Regions from separate parts of the Niveibacterium microcysteis genome, predicted to be linked through region 1. Evidence: predicted binding sites of a transcription regulator. Region 1 holds the regulator's gene; each other region holds the start of a gene.
The links. Region 1 encodes sigma-54, which starts transcription at its own class of promoters, with help from an activator protein. Its sites were predicted from a motif close to TGGCACGCTTNCTGCTNA; they were not measured.
Positions count from the first base shown of each region.

Region 2: a site for sigma-54 is predicted at 3,601-3,618, ahead of JY500_RS21460 (circularly permuted type 2 ATP-grasp protein). Genes of this name have one in related genera too.
Region 3: a site for sigma-54 is predicted at 3,051-3,068, ahead of JY500_RS04725 (pilin). Genes of this name have one in related genera too.

Region 1 is NZ_CP071060.1:155,073-161,687, reverse strand. It holds gene mutY (A/G-specific adenine glycosylase) at 1-662, shown strand, start outside; gene JY500_RS00720 (LON peptidase substrate-binding domain-containing protein) at 747-1,352, opposite strand; gene recA (recombinase RecA) at 1,488-2,510, shown strand; gene recX (recombination regulator RecX) at 2,531-2,980, shown strand; gene lptB (LPS export ABC transporter ATP-binding protein) at 2,967-3,689, shown strand; gene JY500_RS00700 (RNA polymerase factor sigma-54) at 3,706-5,175, shown strand; gene hpf (ribosome hibernation-promoting factor, HPF/YfiA family) at 5,187-5,510, shown strand; gene ptsN (PTS IIA-like nitrogen regulatory protein PtsN) at 5,628-6,095, shown strand; gene hprK (HPr(Ser) kinase/phosphatase) at 6,082-6,615, shown strand, end outside.
Region 2 is NZ_CP071060.1:4,727,927-4,734,541, reverse strand. It holds gene JY500_RS21480 (CerR family C-terminal domain-containing protein) at 1-403, shown strand, start outside; gene JY500_RS21475 (HlyD family secretion protein) at 400-1,356, shown strand; gene JY500_RS21470 (ABC transporter ATP-binding protein) at 1,353-2,318, shown strand; gene JY500_RS21465 (ABC transporter permease) at 2,320-3,465, shown strand; gene JY500_RS21460 (circularly permuted type 2 ATP-grasp protein) at 3,667-5,088, shown strand; gene JY500_RS21455 (alpha-E domain-containing protein) at 5,093-6,040, shown strand; gene JY500_RS21450 (hypothetical protein) at 6,052-6,234, shown strand; gene JY500_RS21445 (proteasome-type protease) at 6,336-6,615, shown strand, end outside.
Region 3 is NZ_CP071060.1:1,006,705-1,013,319, reverse strand. It holds gene JY500_RS04735 (PglL family O-oligosaccharyltransferase) at 1-1,623, opposite strand, end outside; gene tfpZ (TfpX/TfpZ family type IV pilin accessory protein) at 1,620-2,369, opposite strand; gene JY500_RS04725 (pilin) at 2,464-3,000, opposite strand; gene JY500_RS04720 (GspE/PulE family protein) at 3,198-5,549, opposite strand; gene JY500_RS04715 (MBL fold metallo-hydrolase) at 5,619-6,389, opposite strand; gene JY500_RS04710 (FHA domain-containing protein) at 6,412-6,615, opposite strand, start outside.

The DNA of each region.
Region 1 (6,615 bases):
CGATCGCAGCGTTCTGCTTCGGCGAACGCGCAGCCATTCTCGACGGCAACGTGAAGCGGGTGCTCGCGCGCCACTTCGGCATCGAAGGCTTTCCTGGCGTACGCGCCGTGGAGCAATCGATGTGGGCGCTCGCGGAATCTCTGCTGCCCGCGCAGGGCGTCGACACCTATACCCAATCATTGATGGATCTGGGCGCGACGGTCTGCACCCGAAGCCGGCCGCGCTGCGCGGATTGCCCGGTTACCGGCAGCTGCGTGGCGCGTCAGCAGGGTCGCCAAGCGGAACTGCCGACGCCGCGCCCAACACGTGTTGTGCCGGAGCGCCAGAGTCGGGTGCTGATTGCCCGCAATGATGGCGCGGTGCTGTTGCAGAAGCGCCCGCCACACGGCATCTGGGGTGGCCTGTACGCATTGCCGGAGATCCCGGACGAGCTCGACGCCGAAGCCCATGCGCTGGCGCTCGGGCTGCGCGCAAACGGTGGCGCAACGCCCTTGCCACCGCTACGACATGCCTTCACGCATTTCCGGCTAACGCTGGAGCCCCAACTACTCGATGTGAGCGGCGAAGGCATTCACGACCCCGCCTGGCGCTGGGCGGCACCGCATGAATGGGACTCGCTGGGTTTGCCAACGCCAGTGCGACGCCTGCTCGATAGCCTCTAGGAAAACGGCAGCCAAGTCGGTCCGACGGCGCCCGACTGGGGGCTGGGCGAGCAGTGTCGATACGTCCCCGGTCGCGCGACGCCGTCAGGCGTCCTGCTTGAGCAGACCGCGTTGAACGAGGAACTGCTGGATGATCGTCAAGCGCATCAGTGGGTCGTCCAGCTCAAGCAACTTTTGTTTGGCCTTGACCGGAATCGGCAGGATTTCGGTATAGCGGTACCCCACCCATGCCGCGTCGTCGAAACGATGCGGCGCCGGAATCGCCTTTTCACCCGCGTCGGCAACCACCGCCTGCAACAAGGGCAGGGTATCGGCCAGCGCTTCGGGCGGCGCTTGCACTTCCGGCTCCGGCACCCACTCGACTACAGCCCTGAGCAAACCATCGGGCTGGGCGACGGCCTGCGCAATGCGGAACCGGCGCTCGCCGGTCACCACAATCTGCAGGATGCCGGGCTGATCCATGTCCCACTCGACGATGCGCGCGCTCGTGCCGACCTGGGCGGGCGTTGCCGGCGCGCCGGTCTCCTCGCCCTCTTCGATCAGGCAGACGCCGAAACTGCTGCCGTCCCGAATGCACGCCTTGACCATGTCCATGTAGCGCACCTCGAATACCTTGAGCGGCAATCGCGCTTCGGGGACAAGTACGGTGTGCAGGGGAAACAGAGGCAGTTCGGCGGGCAGTTCGGGCATCGGATTGGTCTCGCGGGCCCGCGAAACGCGCGCCGGGTGAAGTGGCGGAAGTGTGCCATGTTTTCCTGCACGCGCCCGACCGAGACGCACGCAATCTCTGTGCCATAATCGTTTCCAACGAATCGAGGAAACCCCATGGACGACAACAAGGCGAAAGCACTTCAGGCCGCGCTGGCCCAGATCGAAAAACAGTTCGGCAAGGGCTCCATCATGCGGATGGGCGATGGCGAAGTGGAATCGGACATCCAGGCGGTGTCGACCGGCTCCCTCGGGCTGGACATCGCGCTGGGCATTGGCGGCCTGCCGCGTGGCCGCGTGATCGAGATCTACGGCCCGGAATCGTCAGGCAAGACGACCCTCACGCTGCAGGCGATTGCCGAGATGCAGAAGATGGGTGGCGTGGCCGCCTTCATCGACGCCGAACACGCGCTCGACGTGTCCTACGCGCAGAAGCTGGGCGTCAACGTCGGCGACCTGCTGATCTCGCAGCCGGATACCGGCGAGCAGGCGCTTGAGATCGCCGATATGCTGGTGCGTTCCGGCAGCGTCGATATCGTCGTGATCGACTCGGTCGCCGCACTGACGCCGAAGGCCGAAATCGAGGGCGAGATGGGCGATCAACTGCCTGGCCTGCAGGCCCGCCTGATGTCGCAGGCGCTGCGCAAGCTGACCGGCAACATCAAGCGCACCAACACCATGGTCATCTTCATCAACCAGATCCGCATGAAGATCGGCGTGATGTTCGGCAACCCCGAAACCACCACCGGCGGCAATGCGCTGAAGTTCTACGCCTCGGTGCGTCTGGACATCCGCCGCACCGGCACGATCAAGAAGGGCGACGAAGTCATCGGCTCGGAGACCAAGGTCAAGGTCGTGAAGAACAAAGTCGCGCCACCGTTCAAGGAAGCGCACTTCGACATCCTTTACGGCGAGGGCATCTCGCGCGAAGGCGAGATCATCGACATGGGCGTCGAACAGCGCTTTGTCGACAAGTCCGGCGCGTGGTACGCATACAACGGCGAGAAGATCGGCCAGGGCAAGGACAACGCGCGCGAATTCCTGCGCTCGCACCCGGAAACCGCACGCGAAATCGAGAACAAGATCCGCGTACAACTGGGCCTGCCTGAACTGCCGGCTGGGGAAGCCGCCGCGGCCTGAACCAACGAGGCACATTGGCGATGAGCGGCGACGAGCTGAAGGCCCGCGCGCTCCGAACGCTGGCGCAGCGCGAACACAGCCGGGCCGAGTTGGCGCGCAAGCTGGCCGCGCACGGTGAGCCGGACGCGGTCGAAGCGGTACTCGACCGGATGAGCGAACTGGGCCTGCTGTCCGACAGCCGCTTTGCCGAAAGTTACGTGCGCAGCCGTGCCGGCCGGCTCGGCCAGCGACGCATCCAGCATGAACTCGCACAGCGCGGCGTGGATCCGGAAACGATCTCCGAAGCGCTGGCGAGTGAGTTGGGCGAGACAGAACTGGAGCGCGCCCGTGCAGTGTGGGCGCGCAAGTTCGGCAGTACGCCGGGCGATGCAAAGGAATGGGCGCGCCAGGCGCGCTTTCTGACCGCCCGCGGGTTTTCCGCGGAGGTCGTGAGAAAAGTGTTGAAAGAGCCGTTCGATGAGTCTGCTTAAGGTAGGCGGTCTATCCAAGCGCTACAAGGCACGCACTGTCGTGCGCGATGTCGGCTTCGAAGTCGGCAGCGGTGAGGTGGTCGGCCTGCTCGGCCCCAACGGCGCCGGCAAGACGACGTGTTTCTACATGATCGTTGGCCTGGTGCGTGCCGACGGCGGCACGATCACCCTCGACGACAAGGAAATCACCCACCTGCCGATCCACAAGCGGGCGCATCTGGGCTTGTCCTACCTGCCGCAGGAAAACTCGGTATTCCGCAAGCTCACGGTGGCCGAGAACATCCTCGCGGTACTTGAACTGCAGAAGCTGCCGAAGGACAAACTCGCCGCGCGGCTCGATGAGCTGCTGGGCGAGTTGGGCATCACGCACTTGCGCGATGCAACCGCGATGTCCCTCTCGGGCGGCGAGCGGCGGCGGGTTGAAATTGCCCGCGCGCTGGCCACCAACCCGCAGGTGATCCTGCTCGACGAACCCTTCGCCGGCGTCGACCCGATCGCGGTGATCGATATCCAGAAGATCATCCGCTTCCTGAAGGATCGCAACATCGGCGTGCTGATCACTGATCACAACGTGCGCGAGACGCTGGGCATCTGCGACCGCGCCTACATCATCACCGAAGGGGTGGTGCTCGCCAGCGGCCGCCCCGACGAAATCGTCCAGAACGACAAGGTTCGCGAGGTTTACCTCGGCGAGCATTTCCGACTCTGATCGCGCAACCCCCACGATGAAGCCCTCGCTCCAGCTCCGCATCTCCCAGCAGCTCGCGCTGACCCCGCAGCTGCAACAGTCGATCAAGCTGCTGCAGCTATCGACACTGGAGCTCAACAGCGAAATCGAGCGCATGCTGCTCGAGAACCCCTTGCTCGAACGCGAAGACGCCGAGTCGGACCCGGAAGCCTGGGGGCAATCCGCCACCACGCCGAGCGGCGACGAACGCACCGACACCGCCAACGATGCGGCGGCCGAAGCGGCCGAGACCTCGCCCGAACCGAGCGAGCCGAGCTTCGACGATGCCGGCAGCTATGACGACGGCCCCACCGAGTGGTCCGGCGAAGGTGGCGGCAGCGGCAATCGCGACGATGACGACGAAACGGATTTCCAGGAATTCCGTGCTGCGCAGACGAGCCTGCGCGACCACCTGGATGAACAAGTTGCCCTGATGCCGCTGTCGGACCGCGATCGCGCGCTGCTGCGCTTCATGATCGAAGCGCTCGACGACGATGGCTATCTGACCCAGCCGCTCGACGAACTGCTGGAGCTGTTGCCGCCCGAGTTTGAAGTTGACGTCGACGAGCTGCAGATCGCCCTCGCGCACCTGCAGAACCTCGATCCGCCGGGCATCGGCGCACGCTCGCCAGGCGAATGCCTGAAGCTGCAATTGCGCCTGCTGCCTGAGAGCGCTGCGCGTGAAGCCGCGATCATCATCGTTGAGCAGCATCTGGAGCTGCTGGCCGCGCGGGATTTCGTGCGACTCAAGCGGCATCTGGGTTGCAGCGACGAAACGCTGCGCGAGGCGCACCAGCTCGTTTGCAGCCTCGATCCGCGCCCCGGTGCGCGGTTTGCCGCAATCGAGACGCGATATGTGATCCCGGATGTGATCGTGCGCAAGGTGCGCGGCCACTGGAGTGCGACACTGAACCCGGACGCGATGCCCAAGCTGCGGATCAACCAGCTCTACGCCGGAATCCTGCAGCAGAACCGCGGCTCGGCCGGATCGCTGGCCGGGCAGTTGCAGGAGGCACGCTGGATGATCAAGAACGTGCAGCAACGGTTTGACACGATCCTGCGGGTATCCCAGGCAATCGTTGACCGCCAGCGGCAGTTCTTCGATTATGGGGACGTGGCAATGCGTCCGCTGACACTGCGCGAAATCGCGGAGCAGCTTGATCTGCATGAGTCGACGATCTCTCGGGTGACCACGCAGAAGTACATGGCCACGCCAAGAGGTATCCTTGAACTGAAGTATTTTTTCGGCAGCCACGTCGCCACGGATTCTGGCGGCGCGTGTTCAGCTACGGCGATTCGTGCGCTGATTCGCCAGCTGGTCGCGGCAGAGGATCGCAAAAAACCGCTATCCGATGCGCGGATTGCCGAGCTTCTCGGCCAGCAGGGGATTGTCGTTGCGCGACGAACCATCGCAAAGTACCGCGAGTCGCTCAACATCCCGCCGGTCAGCCAGCGCAAGATGATCTGAGAGGATAAATCATGAACCTGAACATCACCGGACACCATCTCGAAGTTACCGCCGCGCTCCGCGACTACGTAACATCGAAACTGGATCGCGTGATTCGCCACTTCGATCACGTCACGAGCGTTAACGTGATCCTGTCGGTGGAAAAGCTGAAGCAAAAGGCGGAAGTGACGGTACATGTACGCGGCAAGGACATTTTCGTCGAGAGCATTGACGAAGATTTGTATGCCGCAATCGACGCCATGACGGACAAACTGGACAGGCAGGTTCTCAAGCACAAGGAAAAGTCCTACGATCACGGCCACGAGGCGCACAAGCGCCAATCTGCAGAATCGTAATCACGGTCGCTCTAGTGAATCCCGGCGCGTAAGCTTGCGGAAAGCCCCCGCGCCGAACATGAGCTGACCCCGGATCTGCGCGCCTTCGGGCGCGCAGTGCATTTCTGAACCCCAAGCATGAATCTCATCGCCCCGCTGCTGCCGCCGTCCAATGTGCTCGTCGATCTTGAGGCGAGCAGCAAGAAGCGCGTCTTCGAACAGGCTGGCCTGCTCTTCGAAAACCATCAGGGACTCGCGCGCAGCGCCGTCTACGACGCGCTTTTCACGCGTGAAAAGCTCGGCTCCACCGGCCTTGGACAAGGCATTGCGATTCCGCACGGCCGTATCAAGGGCCTGCGCGACGCCGTCGGTGCCTTCATCCGCCTTGCGCAGCCCGTGCCATTCGAGGCCCCGGACGGCAAGCCGGTGAATCTGATGTTCGTGCTGCTGGTGCCGGAAAGCGCCACCGAGCACCACCTGCGACTGCTATCGGAGCTCGCACAGATGTTCTCCGACCGCAGCTTCCGCGATGCACTGGCGCAGGCCAGTGATGCGTCCGAGGCCCACACCCTGTTCGTGAACTGGAACCCGAATGCGGCGAACTAGCGTCGCCCGGATCTACGAGGACAACCGCGACCGGCTCGGCCTGAGCCATCTCGCCGGCCCGCTCGATGTCGAGGTTCAGGTTCCAAACGAGAAAGTGTGGCCAGCCGAGCTGGTAGGCCACCTCAACATCATCCACCCGAACCGCATTCAGGTGATGGGCGAGGCGGAGCTGGGCTGGATTCGTCGCCAGGCACGCGACAAGGTACAGCATCAGCTGGAAAGCATCCTGCTGGCGCACCCGCCAGCGATGATCGTGGCGGACGGATGTGAAGTGCCGCCGCTGATCCAGAGTGCGTTCGAAAGCGCACGCGTCGCAATGTTCACGACCTCGGCCGAGACGGCCCGCGTGATCGATTCGCTGCGCACCTATCTTGCGCGCAACCTTGCCGAGAAAACCTCGCTGCACGGCGTGTTCATGGATGTGCTCGGGCTCGGCGTGCTGATCACCGGCGATTCCGGCGCCGGCAAATCCGAGCTTGCGCTCGAACTGATCTCGCGCGGTCACGGTCTCGTCGCGGAC
Region 2 (6,615 bases), 250 kb from region 1:
TCCGCGTGCAGCGTTTGAGGCTGCGGTGCGAACCCTGGTCCGCCGCTTCCTCGACCCGGCGGGCGAGAGCCGCATCGCGGCACTGTTGATGCGCGAGCTGGTGAACCCGACCGAGGCGCTGGCGATGATGATCGAGCGCTTCACCCGCCCGCAGGCGCAGATGCTGCGGCCAATCATCGCGGCGGTGCTTGGGCCGCGTGCGAGCGACGAACAGCTGTCGCGCGCAATGCTCAGTGTGCTGAGCCAATGCATGGTCTACATCAGCGCGCGTCCCCTGATCCTGCAGGTCATGCCGGTCGCGCTGAACGGCGATGACCTCGTCGAACGGGTTGCGCAGCATGTCACCGCCTTCAGCTGGGGCGGGCTCAACGCGCTGCGCGCCGAACTGGAGTCCGCCGAATGAGCGCCCGCGCCGCCCTGCTTGTCCTGGTTTCGTCTGTCTTGCTCTGCGCCTGTGGGCCAAGCGGCGAGAGGCCATTGCTCGGCTATGTCGAGATCGAACCGACGCGCGTTGCCGCGCAGCAGGCCGGTCGCCTGGTCAGCCTGTCGGTGCAGCGTGGTGGCGAAGTGGCCGCCGGTGCACCGCTGTTTGCGCTGGATACCGAACTCGAGCGCCCGGCCCTCGACGAGGCCGAAGCGCGCCGCGCGCAAAGCGACGCGCAGGCGCAGGATCTGGCGAGCGGAAAGCGGCCGGCCGAGCTCGATTCCTTCCGCGCTCGCGAGGCCGCCGCGCGTTCTGCGCTATCGCTGGCTGAGAGCGACCTTGCCCGCCAGCAATCGCTCTCTGCCGAGGGCTTCGTCAGCCCGATGAGCCTCGACAGCCTGCGCGAGCGGGTCCGTAGTGCGCGCGCGCAGCTCGACCAGGCTGCGGCCGACTTGCGCGCGGCCGAACTTGCCGGGCGCGAGGCACAGCGCGCCGCGGCAACGGCGGCGGTGAAAGTGGCCGAAGCCCAGCGCGCGCAGGCACAGACACGCTTGGCGCAGAAGCAGCTCGTAGCACCGGTTGCCGCACATGTTGAGGACACCTACTACCGCATCGGTGAATGGGTGCCGGCCGGCAGCCCAGTTGTCAGCCTGTTGCCGGCGGGCAGCACCAAGCTGCGTTTCTACATTCCGCAAGCCAGGCTCGCGGCGATGCGGCCGGGCCAGCGCATCCGCGTTCTCTGCGATGGTTGTGGCGAGGGCTTCACCGCGCGCGTCACCTGGGTCGCCAGCAGCGCGGAATACACACCGCCGGTGATCTACTCGAAGGACAACCGCGCCAAGCTGGTCTTCAAGGCCGAGGCGCAACCCGAACGCGCAGTAGCCCTGGCGCCTGGGCTGCCGGTCGACGTGTTGCCCGAGGCGGGCCAATGAACGATCTGATCGCGCCGCTCGACATTCCGCCCGAACAGCGTGCGGTGGACGTGGTTGGCCTCACCAAGCGCTTCGGCGACAAGACGGTGGTCGACCAACTGTCGATGCGGGTGCGCCGGGGTGAGGTGTTCGGCTTTCTCGGCCCCAACGGCAGCGGCAAGACGACCTCGATCCGCATGATGTGCGGCCTGCTGACACCCGACGCTGGCAGTGGCCACACGCTGGGCTACGACATCCTGCGCGAGGCGGCGGCGATCAAGCGCGAAGTCGGCTACATGACCCAGCGCTTCGGGCTCTACGAAGACCTGACGATCCGCGAGAACCTCGACTTCGTGGCCGGCGTGTACCAGATGGACCGCCGCCGCCAGCGGGTGGATACCGCGATTGAGCGCCTCGGCCTCGGTGGCCGTGCGAACCAGCTTGCCGGCGGGCTTTCCGGCGGTTGGAAGCAGCGCATGGCGCTGGCGGCGTGCATGCTGCACGAACCTAAACTGCTGCTGCTCGACGAGCCCACCGCCGGCGTCGACCCCAAGGCGCGACGCGACTTCTGGGAAGAGATCCACGCACTCGCCGCCGAAGGCATCACCGTGCTGGTGTCCACCCACTACATGGATGAGGCGGAGCGTTGCCACCGTCTCGGCTACATCGCCTACGGTCAGCTACTGGCGCTGGGCACGCCGGCACAGCTTGTGGAACGCAGCGGGTTTGCGACCTGGCATGTGCGTGGCAACGATGTGTCGCCGCTGGCGGCACAGCTGCGCGGCGCACCCGGTGTCGACATGCTGACCCGCTTTGGCAACACCCTGCATGTCAGCGGCAGTGATGCGGCGGCGCTGGTCGCCGCGATCGCGCCGTGGCGCGACGAGCCGGCGCTCGAATGGTCGGCGGCGGCGCCGCAGCTGGAGGATGTGTTCATCCATCTGATGGGGCAGACGCGCGACAACTTCCAGGAGGCGCACTGACATGTTCGCCCTGCTGCGCGGCTTGTCGTTTGCGCGCCTGATCACCGTGATGCGCAAGGAATTCATCCAGCTGCGCCGCGACCGGCTGACCTTCGCGATGATGGTCGGCATACCGATCATCCAGCTGACGCTGTTCGGCTACGCAATCAACGGCGACCCCAAGCATCTGCCGACCGTGGTCGTGGCCGAGGAGCAGAGCGCATTTGCGCGCAGCCTGACCGCCGCGCTGACGGTGTCAGACTACTTCGACATCCTCAGCACCTCTGCCACGCAGGCCGACGCTGACCGCATGCTCGCCGAGGGCAGCGCACAGTTCGCGCTGGTGATCCCGCCAGATTTCTCGCGCAAGCTGATCCGCGGCGAACGCGCTCAGGTGCTGCTCGACGCCGATGCGACCGACCCAACGGCCACCGGCAACGCCATCGCCGCGCTCAACCAGCTGGCGCCCGGCGCGCTCGCGCGAGACCTGGGTGGCCCGCTGGCTTCCCACGCCGCCGCGCCACCGCCGTTCGACGTGGTGGTGCAGCGCCGCTACAACCCGGACGGGCTCACCGCGTGGAACGTCGTCCCCGGCCTGATGGGCGTGATCCTGACGATGACGATGATCATGATGACCGGGCTCGCGCTGACGCGCGAAGTCGAACGCGGCACGATGGAGAACCTGCTCGCCACGCCGGTGCGGCCGGTAGAGGTGATGGTCGGCAAGATCCTGCCCTTCATCCTGATCGGCTTCGTGCAGGTGGTGCTGATCCTGATTGCCGCGCGATTGCTGTTCAACGTGCCGTTCATCGGCACCAAGCCGGTACTGCTGCTCGGCGTGCTGGTCTTCATCGCCGCCAACCTGGTCGTCGGCATCACGATCTCGAGCGTGGCGCGCAACCAGATGCAGGCGATGCAGATGACCTTCTTCTTCTTCCTGCCGTCGATCCTGCTGTCCGGCTTCATGTTCCCCTTCCGTGGCATGCCGGGCTGGGCGCAGTTCATCGGTGAGGCGCTGCCACTGACCCATTTCCTGCGGCTGGCGCGTGGGGTGATGCTCAAGGGCAACGGTTTCGTCGAGATCTGGCCACACCTGTGGCCGCTGCTGTTGTTCATCACCGTCGTGCTGGCCATCGGGCTCAAACGCTTCCGCAAGACGCTGGACTGAGCGGGCACGCACCACGACGGGGCGCGTCCGGGCGATGCGCCGGATTGGTGCGCCGCCGCGTCGCCCCATCGTTTTCGCGCGCCGTAAGCGTGCATGAGCGGCCCTGGAAGACCCGGAAAGCCCATGTTTTCCGGTTGGCACAGTTCTCGCAAAGCCCCTGCTGCCGGCTCGCAACGCAGCGAGCCGTACGCGGAGGCGAGCATGGGAGCAAACGGGGCGTTCTTCGATGAGATGAACGGCGCGGCTGGCGAGACACGGCCGCATTACGAAGCCTTTGAGCGCTGGCTGGAGGCGACCGCGTCTTCACGCATCGAGCGCAAGCGGGTGCAGGCCGATGCGCTGTTCCGGCGCGTCGGCATTACCTTCGCCGTGTATGGCGAGGCGGCGGGGACAGAGCGGTTGATTCCGTTCGACCTGATTCCCCGCATCATTCCGGCTGCCGAATGGCAGCAGCTTTCCGCCGGCCTGTCGCAGCGGATCCGCACGCTCAACGCCTTCCTGCATGACATCTACCATGACCAGGAGATCCTCAAGGCCGGCGTGATTCCCTACGAGCAGGTGCTGCAGAACGCGCAGTACCGGCCCGAGATGAAGGGCGTGGACGTCGCTGGCGGCATCTATTCGCACATCTCCGGCGTCGACATCGTGCGTGCCGGCGCCGGCGAGTTCTACGTGCTGGAAGACAACCTGCGCGTGCCGTCCGGCGTCTCGTACATGATCGAAGACCGCCGCATGATGATGCGGCTCTTCCCCGACCTCTTCGCCACCCACCGCATCGCGCCGGTGGAGCACTACCCGGACCTGCTGCTCGATACGCTGCGCACCGTCGCGCCAAACGGGGTGTCGGACCCGACCGTGGTGCTGCTCACGCCCGGCAGCTACAACAGCGCCTACTTCGAGCACGCCTTCCTCGCGCAGCAGATGGGCATCGAACTGGTCGAAGGGCGCGATCTCTTCGTCACCCACGAAGGCGTGTTCATGAGCACCACCCGCGGCCGCCGCAAGGTGGACGTGATCTACCGCCGCATCGACGACGACTTCCTCGATCCGCAGGCCTTCCGCAAGGATTCGATGCTCGGCGTGCCGGGCCTGTTTGCCGCGTATCGCGCCGGCAAGGTCACGCTCGCCAACGCGATCGGCACGGGCGTGGCGGACGACAAGTCGATCTACCCGTATGTGCCGGACATGGTGCGCTTCTACCTTGGCGAGAAACCGCTGCTCAACAACGTGCCGACCTACATGCTGAGAAAGCCCGACGATCTGGCCTACACGCTCGATCACCTGGCCGAACTGGTGGTGAAGGAAGTGCACGGCGCCGGCGGCTACGGCATGCTGGTCGGGCCGGCATCGACCAAGGCGGAGATTGAAGCCTTCCGCCAGCGCATCATCGCCGCGCCGGAGAAATACATCGCCCAGCCAACGCTCGCGCTGTCCACCTGCCCGACCTTCGTCGAATCCGGCATCGCGCCGCGCCATATCGACCTGCGGCCCTTTGTCCTTTCGGGCAGCGAGATCCGTTTCGTACCCGGCGGCCTCACGCGCGTCGCGCTGAAGGAAGGCTCGCTGGTGGTGAATTCCTCGCAGGGCGGGGGCACCAAGGACACCTGGGTACTGGAGGCCTGAAAACATGTTGTCCCGTACCGCAGACCACGTTTACTGGATGGCGCGCTACATGGAGCGCGCCGAAAACCTCGCGCGCATCCTCGATGTGCACCACCGCATGTCGCTGTTGCCGCAGAGCGCCGGCGAGATCGAACGGCAGTGGACCGCCACGCTCGACATCATGGGCATGCTGGGCGCCTACCGCGCACAACATGACGTGATCGACACCGACACGGTGATGCACTTCCTGATGTTCGACCGCGACAACCCGTCGAGCATCGTCTCCTGCCTGCGCGCGGCGCGCGAAAACGCGCACACCGTGCGTGGCACGCTGACCTCCGAGCTGTGGGAGGCCATCAACGCGACCTGGCTGAAGGTGAATGACTTCGCCCCTTCGCGCCTCGCCGAAACCGGCCCGACCGAGTTCTTCGACTGGGTGAAGTACCGCTCACACCTGTCGCGCGGCGTCACCGTCGGCACCATGCTGCGCGACGAGGCCTTCCACTTCACCCGGCTGGGCACCTTCATCGAGCGCGCGGACAACACCCTGCGCATCCTCGACGTGAAGTACCACCTGCTGCGCGGCGCCCACACACCGAACGATGCCGCGGTCGACTACTACCAGTGGAGCGCGCTGCTGCACTCGGTGTCGGCCTTCGAAATCTACCGCCGCGTGTATCGCGATCAGATCACGCCGAGCCGCGTTGCCGAGCTGCTGCTGCTGCGCCCGGACATGCCGCGTTCGCTCGCCTACTGCATGCGCGAGGTGTACGGCCTGCTGCAGGCGGTGGCGAACGGCCGTTCGGCCGAGACCCAGCGCCGCGCCGGCGAGTTCGAGGCGAGCCTGCGGTTCGGCCGCATCGAGGAACTGATGCGCGACGGTTTGCATCCCTACCTCGACAGCGCGCTGGAACGCATCCTCGATCTCGGCCAGCGCATCTCCGACGACTTCCTGGTTCCCGTTACCACCTGAGGAGGCTTGCCATGACCCGTTCGCACCCGAATCAGCCAACGCCCGACGCGCCTGCCACGCCGCCCGCTGCGATGCTTGCGTTGTGGACCAATCCGCTGGAAGACACGCCCTACACACTGCAGCCCGAAGCCGGGCGCTTTGCGCCTGAGCCCTGGCAACTGACACCGGCCGAGCGCGGCGCGCCGCCCGGCTGATCCATGGTTCGCGGCGGCCCGCACGGTCGCCGCGAACAAGCGCTGGCCCCGCCCCGCAAGGGCGGCGACAATCCCGCCTTTCTGCGACCAAGCCTTTTCCCATGACCTACTGCGTCGGCATGCTCCTCGACGCCGGCATCGTGTGCCTGTCCGACTCGCGCACCAATGCCGGCGTTGATCACATCAACTCCTTCCGCAAACTCAATGTCTTCGAGCGCCCGGGCGAGCGGGTGATGGTATTGATGACGGCCGGCAACCTCGCGATCACGCAGGCGATCGTGACGATGCTCAACGAACGCCTCAGCAGCACCGAGGGCACCAGCCTGTGGAGCGTGCCCAACCTGTTCGAGGCGGCGCGCCATGTTGGCGACACGATTCGCG
Region 3 (6,615 bases), 850 kb from region 1:
TAACATCTGGTGGTGCCGAGGAAACCCCTCGCACAGTATGAGCGACATGCGTGCGACACCCGGTCGGTCGCCCGCCGTGGCCATCGCAAGCAGACATTGGGTTCCTAGCCCCCAGGAGGGACGCAGCTTTAACGCGTACTCACATTCACTCGCAGCTTTTACGGCGGTCAAGGTATCGGGAGCCCAAGTTTGCAACGCTAGAGCCCGTGCATGGTCGCCAAAGATCGACCAGGCCGGCACGTTCTCTACGGCGCGCCTTACGCGGTCGCGATCCGCAGCCGTCGCGGCGCTGCGGATCGACGCCCACTCATCGTAGGCACGCTGCACGGCCACGTAATCGCGGGCAACCCAAAATAGGCAGGCGGCCAAGCCTAGAAGTACTGCGCGGGTCACCCAATTTGGGACAAGGAGGAACCGAGCTTGCGAATCAGATCGAAGCAAAACGCCGCACAGCATTCCCGCCGGTATCACAAAATAGGTATACCAAAGCGGATACTCGACAAAGCTGTGAAGGCCGACCACCACCAATCCGCAGAGCGCAAATAGGCGCTCGGAGGTAACCGGCTGCCGCAACTGGTGCAAGCCCCACCAACCGACCGCGCCGAGCAGCCCTACAGCAAAAGGTAGCCCCATTGTTGCAGCCAGATGCAGCGGAAGATTGTGCGCATGCTCAGCAAACTTTGAGAATGGCAGCGACGGCGTTACAGCCATCTGCGCCACCGCCCAACCGTGAAACCCGCCAACCCCGACGCCCATCCAAGGGTGTGCTCGGATAGCAGAAAGAGCGAGGGACCAATCGTACAAACGCTGGCCATTGCTGCCTGCATCCGCTGCACGGGCAATCGAGGAGGTCAGCCCAAGAAGATCAAGCGCGCCGCTGTACGCAAAAGCGATCTGGATCAGCAATGCTGCAATACCTACCGCCACGGCTCGCCGGCCAGCCACTCGCCCCGCCGGGTCAGTTCCGCGACCGGCGACTAACCCGAGCAGTACGAAGCCAAGCATGTAGAACCAAGGCGCGCGTGAGGCCGACGCCGCAATTGAGATGCTCAGCCAAACAACAACCGCGCCGGTTAGCCAACGTGGCCATTTCCAGTTCTCTGCACCAACTACGACCGCGGCCAACCCTAAGGCCAGCAGCGCGGCATAGTGGTTCGGTTGCCCAACGTTGCCATAAGTTTGGCGATACGCCTTGGCAAGTACGGCGCCGCCTAGCGAAACGTCGAATAACTGCAGCGCGCCAATCATCGACTGACAAAGCGCCACTGCGAGCACCGCCTTCGCGACAAACCCCGATTCGCGGCCAGCACCAAAGTCAGCCGCAACCAAGAACACCAGCAGATATGCCAAAAAACCCACAACCAAGGCATTAGCGGAATGGCCCCATGTCACCAGCACCCAAAGCGAACTCATCGCCAGCGGCAATAGTGGTGCTATTGGCAAGCGATGTACTGTTTCGCGAAGTTGCTGACCAATAAACACAGCCAATAAGACCACAACAAGCAAAAATTCTGGCCAAAAGACCGCCTGTGGGCTACTACGAAAACTCAAAGCGGTAGGTAACGCAAACAGCAACGCAAGTGCGCAGTTCTTTCCCGAGCCTCGATCACCGCCCCCCATCATCGCCCCCACCACGGACTGGCGTCGACGAAGCCCAGCACCTTTGCTGTCTTGGCATCAATGATCGCCGTCATATCGCGCCGTCTCGCAGCAACAGGAAGCCACCGAACGTCCTCCGCCTGCTTGGCGTGTGCTGCCAGCCAGGTAGCCACAGCCGCCGACTGCTCCTTGGTTGGAAGCATACCTACCTGTTTTGCGACTTGCCGCACATCACCCGCCATCGACTCGTACGAATGGAAGTACTGCGGAAAGGCGTTCAGGTCTGGCCCGCCGCTGGCTGCGGATAGCAGGATACGATTTTTCTCTTCAACCGCCGTCGGAATCCGCGCGCCAACGATGACGGGACCCCAAAGCGGAATCGACTTGAAAGCTGGATCGCGTACTGCGGCAAGCTCTGCCGGAGCAATCTCGGATGCCGACGTCACATCAAAACGGTCGACGTTGAAGACCACGTACGCAGGACGTGAGCCAAAGATCGTGTTGGCCCCGTAGCCAAAGGCCGCGAACTGGGCGATTGCGATGACGGTCAAATCCAATAACAAGGTGCGTTTGCCGGGCTCGTATACGATGAAGGTCAGCATCGGACCGATCACCACGTCCACGCCGAGTAGCACAAGGAGCACCTTATTGACGCCTAACGCCTGATCCAGAGGAGTCGGGTACCAAACCATAAGCGTCAGAACAACAAACCCGCCCACAATCAACGCGCTGAGTGCGAAATGGACGCCTGCAGCCCGAAGCTTCTTCATGGATTCGCCTTCAGAATAGGAAAAGCCAAGGCTAACGCCTTGGCTCTTAGTGCTAACCGCGCGGGCGAACCCGCAGCATCAGGCCCTTCGATAGTTAGACTGCGCCGCGGCAGTTAGCCGGCGAGAAGCGGCCCGAAACGGTGCCGGCGGTACCAGGGCCGAACGTCGAAGCGGCGCCCTTGCAATGCCAATCGATGTTGCCTTGGGAACCAGCAGCCAATGCGACACCGCCGATAGTCGGAACAAGCACCAGGGTGTTTGCGCCAGCCAGCTGCGGGATGCCCGTTGCGGTCGTATCGTAAGTAATAGTGATTTCGCCATTACCGGCAGCGCCGCTTGCGATCTGAATCAGCGAAACATACTTAGAGGTATTGAAGCAGTAAACGATGTTGGCAGCGCAACCAGCAGCACCAGCGGCCGTCGCTTGCGTCAAGTTCGCAAGGCTACCATCGTTCTGCCAAGCCTCAGAAACCGCACTCTTAGCCGACTCCGCCAAAGTGAGACCTTCCGAAACTTTTGCGCGAACGGTGTAGTCCTGATAGGCCGGCAGCGCCACGGCAGCCAAGATGCCGATGATCGCAACCACAATCATCAGTTCGATCAGGGTGAAGCCTTGTTGAACCTTTTTCATGCTGTTCTCCTCGTTGAGAAATTCGGGCGGGGACACCGCTCGGGTTCATATGAGCAGATTACGTGCCAGCGTCATGACACTACCCAAAAATCAGCGTAGAGCGCCGCAACGCTGGCGCCTCGAGCTCATCCGCCTCGGACACGACGCCGGCGAGTGACGTTTTTTGTCACATCGACTGACGCGGCACGACAAACCATTTAACGAATACACACCTTCCGCACCTGTTTCATGTCCGTCACCCCCTGCAGCACCTTCTCAATACCGTCCTGCCGCAGTGTACGCATGCCATCAGCTAGCGCAGCGGTGACCAACTCCGAGACCGGGGCGCGTGTCTGCACCAGATGCTTGACCTCGGCAGAGCCGACCATCATTTCGTGTAGGCCGACGCGGCCTTTGTAGCCGTCGGTGCAGTGTTCGCAGCCTTGCGCTCGGTAGAGCAGCAGCTGCCCTTCGTGGCCGAATTGCGCTTTCCATTCGGCGAGTAGCGCCGCCTCGGCGGCCGCCGGATCTGCCTGAAACTCGGGCGTCTGGCGCATGTCTTCGCAGTACTCGGCGATCAAGGCCGCCACCTCTTCGTCGTCGGGGTGGTAGGCCTCCTTGCAATGCTTACAAAGCCGCTTGGCGAGGCGCTGGGCAAGCACGCCGAGCAGCGCGTCGGCAAAGTTGAACGGGTCCATCCCCATGTCGAGCAGGCGCACGACCGATTCTGGCGCGCTGTTTGTATGCAGCGTGGAGAGCACGAGGTGGCCCGTCAGCGAGGCTTCGATGCCGATCGTCACGGTTTCCTTGTCGCGCATTTCGCCGACCATGATTACGTCAGGGTCGGCGCGCAGGAAGGCACGCATTACCGCAACGAAATCCAGCCCGGCCTTGCGGTTGACCTGAACCTGGCGCAGGCCGCGCTGCGTGATCTCGACCGGGTCCTCGGCGGTCCAGATCTTGGTGTCGGGCGTGTTGAGCTCTTTCAGGATCGAATGCAGCGTGGTGGTCTTGCCGGAGCCGGTTGGGCCGCAACAGAAGAAGATGCCGTAGGGCTTGTTGATCGTGTTGCGCAGGCGCTCGAGATTGCGCGGCGACATGCCCAGATCCGACAGCGGCAGCGGCTCGCCGTTGGCCAGCAGACGCATCACCACGTCTTCCATGCCGCCCGCGGTCGGGATGGTCGCGACGCGCAGCTCGATATCCAAGGGCCCGTACTTGCGGAAGCGGATCTTGCCGTCCTGCGGTTTGCGGCGTTCGGAGATATCGAGGTCGCACATGATCTTGATGCGCGTGACCAGCGGGTTGCGGTAACTCGCAGGTACCTCGATGTACGGCACCAGTGAGCCGTCCTTGCGGAAACGGATCAGCGTCTTTTCCTTGCCCGGGCGCGGCTCGATGTGGATATCCGAGGCGCCCTGCCGATGCGCCTCGATGATGATCTTGTTGACCAGCTTGACGAGTTCGTTGTCGGCGGCCGCGGAGATTTCGTCCTGCGACGGCGCGTCGCGCTCGTCGTCGCCCAGGCCAGACAGCATGTCGGACACCGAAGCCTCATCCATGCCCTGCTCGAACAACTGCTGCGCCGTCTTCTCGAACTCGCGCCGTGTCGTGACGCGGAACGATAGCTTTGCGCCCGGGAAGACATTGTCGGCCACCCGCGCGCCGCGCACCTGCTCGGGGTCGGTTGTGAGGACAATGATCCCTTCCTGCGTCTCCTCCAGCGGCAGCCAACCCGCCTGCAACACATAGTCCTTCTTGATGTTGCGCAGCAGATGCATTGACTTGACCCGCTCCTGCCGAAACGGCTCGTAGGGCACGCCGTAGAACCGGGCCATCGACTCACCAACCAGCGCTGCGGCTATCCGCACTTCGTCGAGCAGAATTGCTTCGATCGTTGTATTCCGCGCGCGGGTCTGCTTTTCGATCTCCTCAAGTTGCTCGGGAGTCACGGCGCCAGTGCGCGTCAGGTAGTCGTACTTGTTGCGTAGCGGTTTCTCTTGGGAAAGACGCTGCGCGAACGCGACGCCCAAAGTCTGCGCAAGCCCCTGCAGCCCCTCTTCGTCGATGGCGGTAAAGGCCGAGCCATCCCGCGCGTTGATCAGTTGCACAACGCCAAGCAGTTCGCTTTCCGCCGCCCCCATGATCGGCGCCACCAGCATCTGCTTGCTGTGGTAGCCGCTGCGCTCATCCACCTCGCGGCGAAACTCAAGATTGGGCGAGATCTGGCTCAGCTCAGCCGCGTCGTAAACATCGTGGATGTTGAGCAGCGTCTTATGCAGGGCAACGTAGCCCGCGACGCTGCGGTCCGAGATCGGCAACCGGATCGCCTTGATCGAATGCAGACCGGTCTTGACCTTGGAGACGATCGCCGCCCCCGACTCGTCCACCGTATATAAAGTGATGCGTTCGGCGCCAAACAGGCTGCAGATATCGGCCGAGAGCTCGAAGATGATCTCGTCGATATTGTTTGTGGCGTGTATGCGCGCCGTCAGCGCCTGCAGGCCCTTGAAAAACGCGAGCCGCCGGCTCAGATCGCCGGCGCTGGTGCGCCCCGGAATGGCACTCATCGATCAACCCCCAGATGGCTTACTGCCAAGGCCCGATGATACTGCCACCAACCCTGGCTTGCGCCGGGATCAGAGCGTGAACACCTGGTCGTTCCGAAGAATCTGTGGCTTCAAACGGCCGCTGTACGCCGCCAGCTCGGCGGTGATCTCGGCAGCCTGCGCCGGCTTGAGGTGTGTCACATAGATCTCGGGCGACACGATCAGCCGATCAAGCACCGAAAACAGCATCTGCGGACACAGATGGCGCGCGGCGAGCGCCAGGTCATGCTGCATGTTCGGGAACGCAGTTTCGATGATCAGGGCGCGCAGGTCGTTGATTGCGTTGATTGCCTCGATCTGCGCGTCACACACGGTGGTGTCACCCGAGAAAACGAGGCTTGCCCCTGTCTCGGAACGGATCTGGTAGCCGACCGCGGGCACCGCGTGCAGCGCCGGCAGCGCTGTAATCCGCCGGCCATCAATGTCAGCCCACTCGCCAATGCGCAACTCGTTGAAGCGCATCAGCGGATGCGCGCGATCCGGTATCGCAGAAAAATCGGGCCAGATCAGCCAGTTGAAGATATGTGAGCGAATGATGCGCAGCGTTTCCGGCGCCGCATGAACGGTCAGCGGGCGACTGCGGTAGTCACCGACGGTGTCGATGATGAATGGCAGGTAGGCAATGTGATCGAGATGCGCATGCGTCAGGAACACATGGTCGATTGCCATCAGCGCCGGAACATCCAGTACCCCGGCGCCAGTGCCGCAATCGATCAGGATGTCGTCGTCGACCAGAAGCGAAGTCGTGCGGACATCGAGCCCACCAATGCCGCCGCTACAGCCGAGTACCCTGACCTCCACGGCCCGATCCGCCTGCGAGCGCTCAGCCGGCGCGCAGGTAGAACTCCATCTTGACGCCGGCAAGCTCGATCACGTCGTGATCCTGCAGCGGATGCGCCTGCGCATCGATCTCACGGCCGTTGACCACCGGGAAAGCAGTGCCCTCGACATGCGTAATGAAGTAGCCATGCGCACGGCGCGTGATGACAGCCACCTGCAGGCCCGGTTTGCCAAGCGTGGTCAGCGA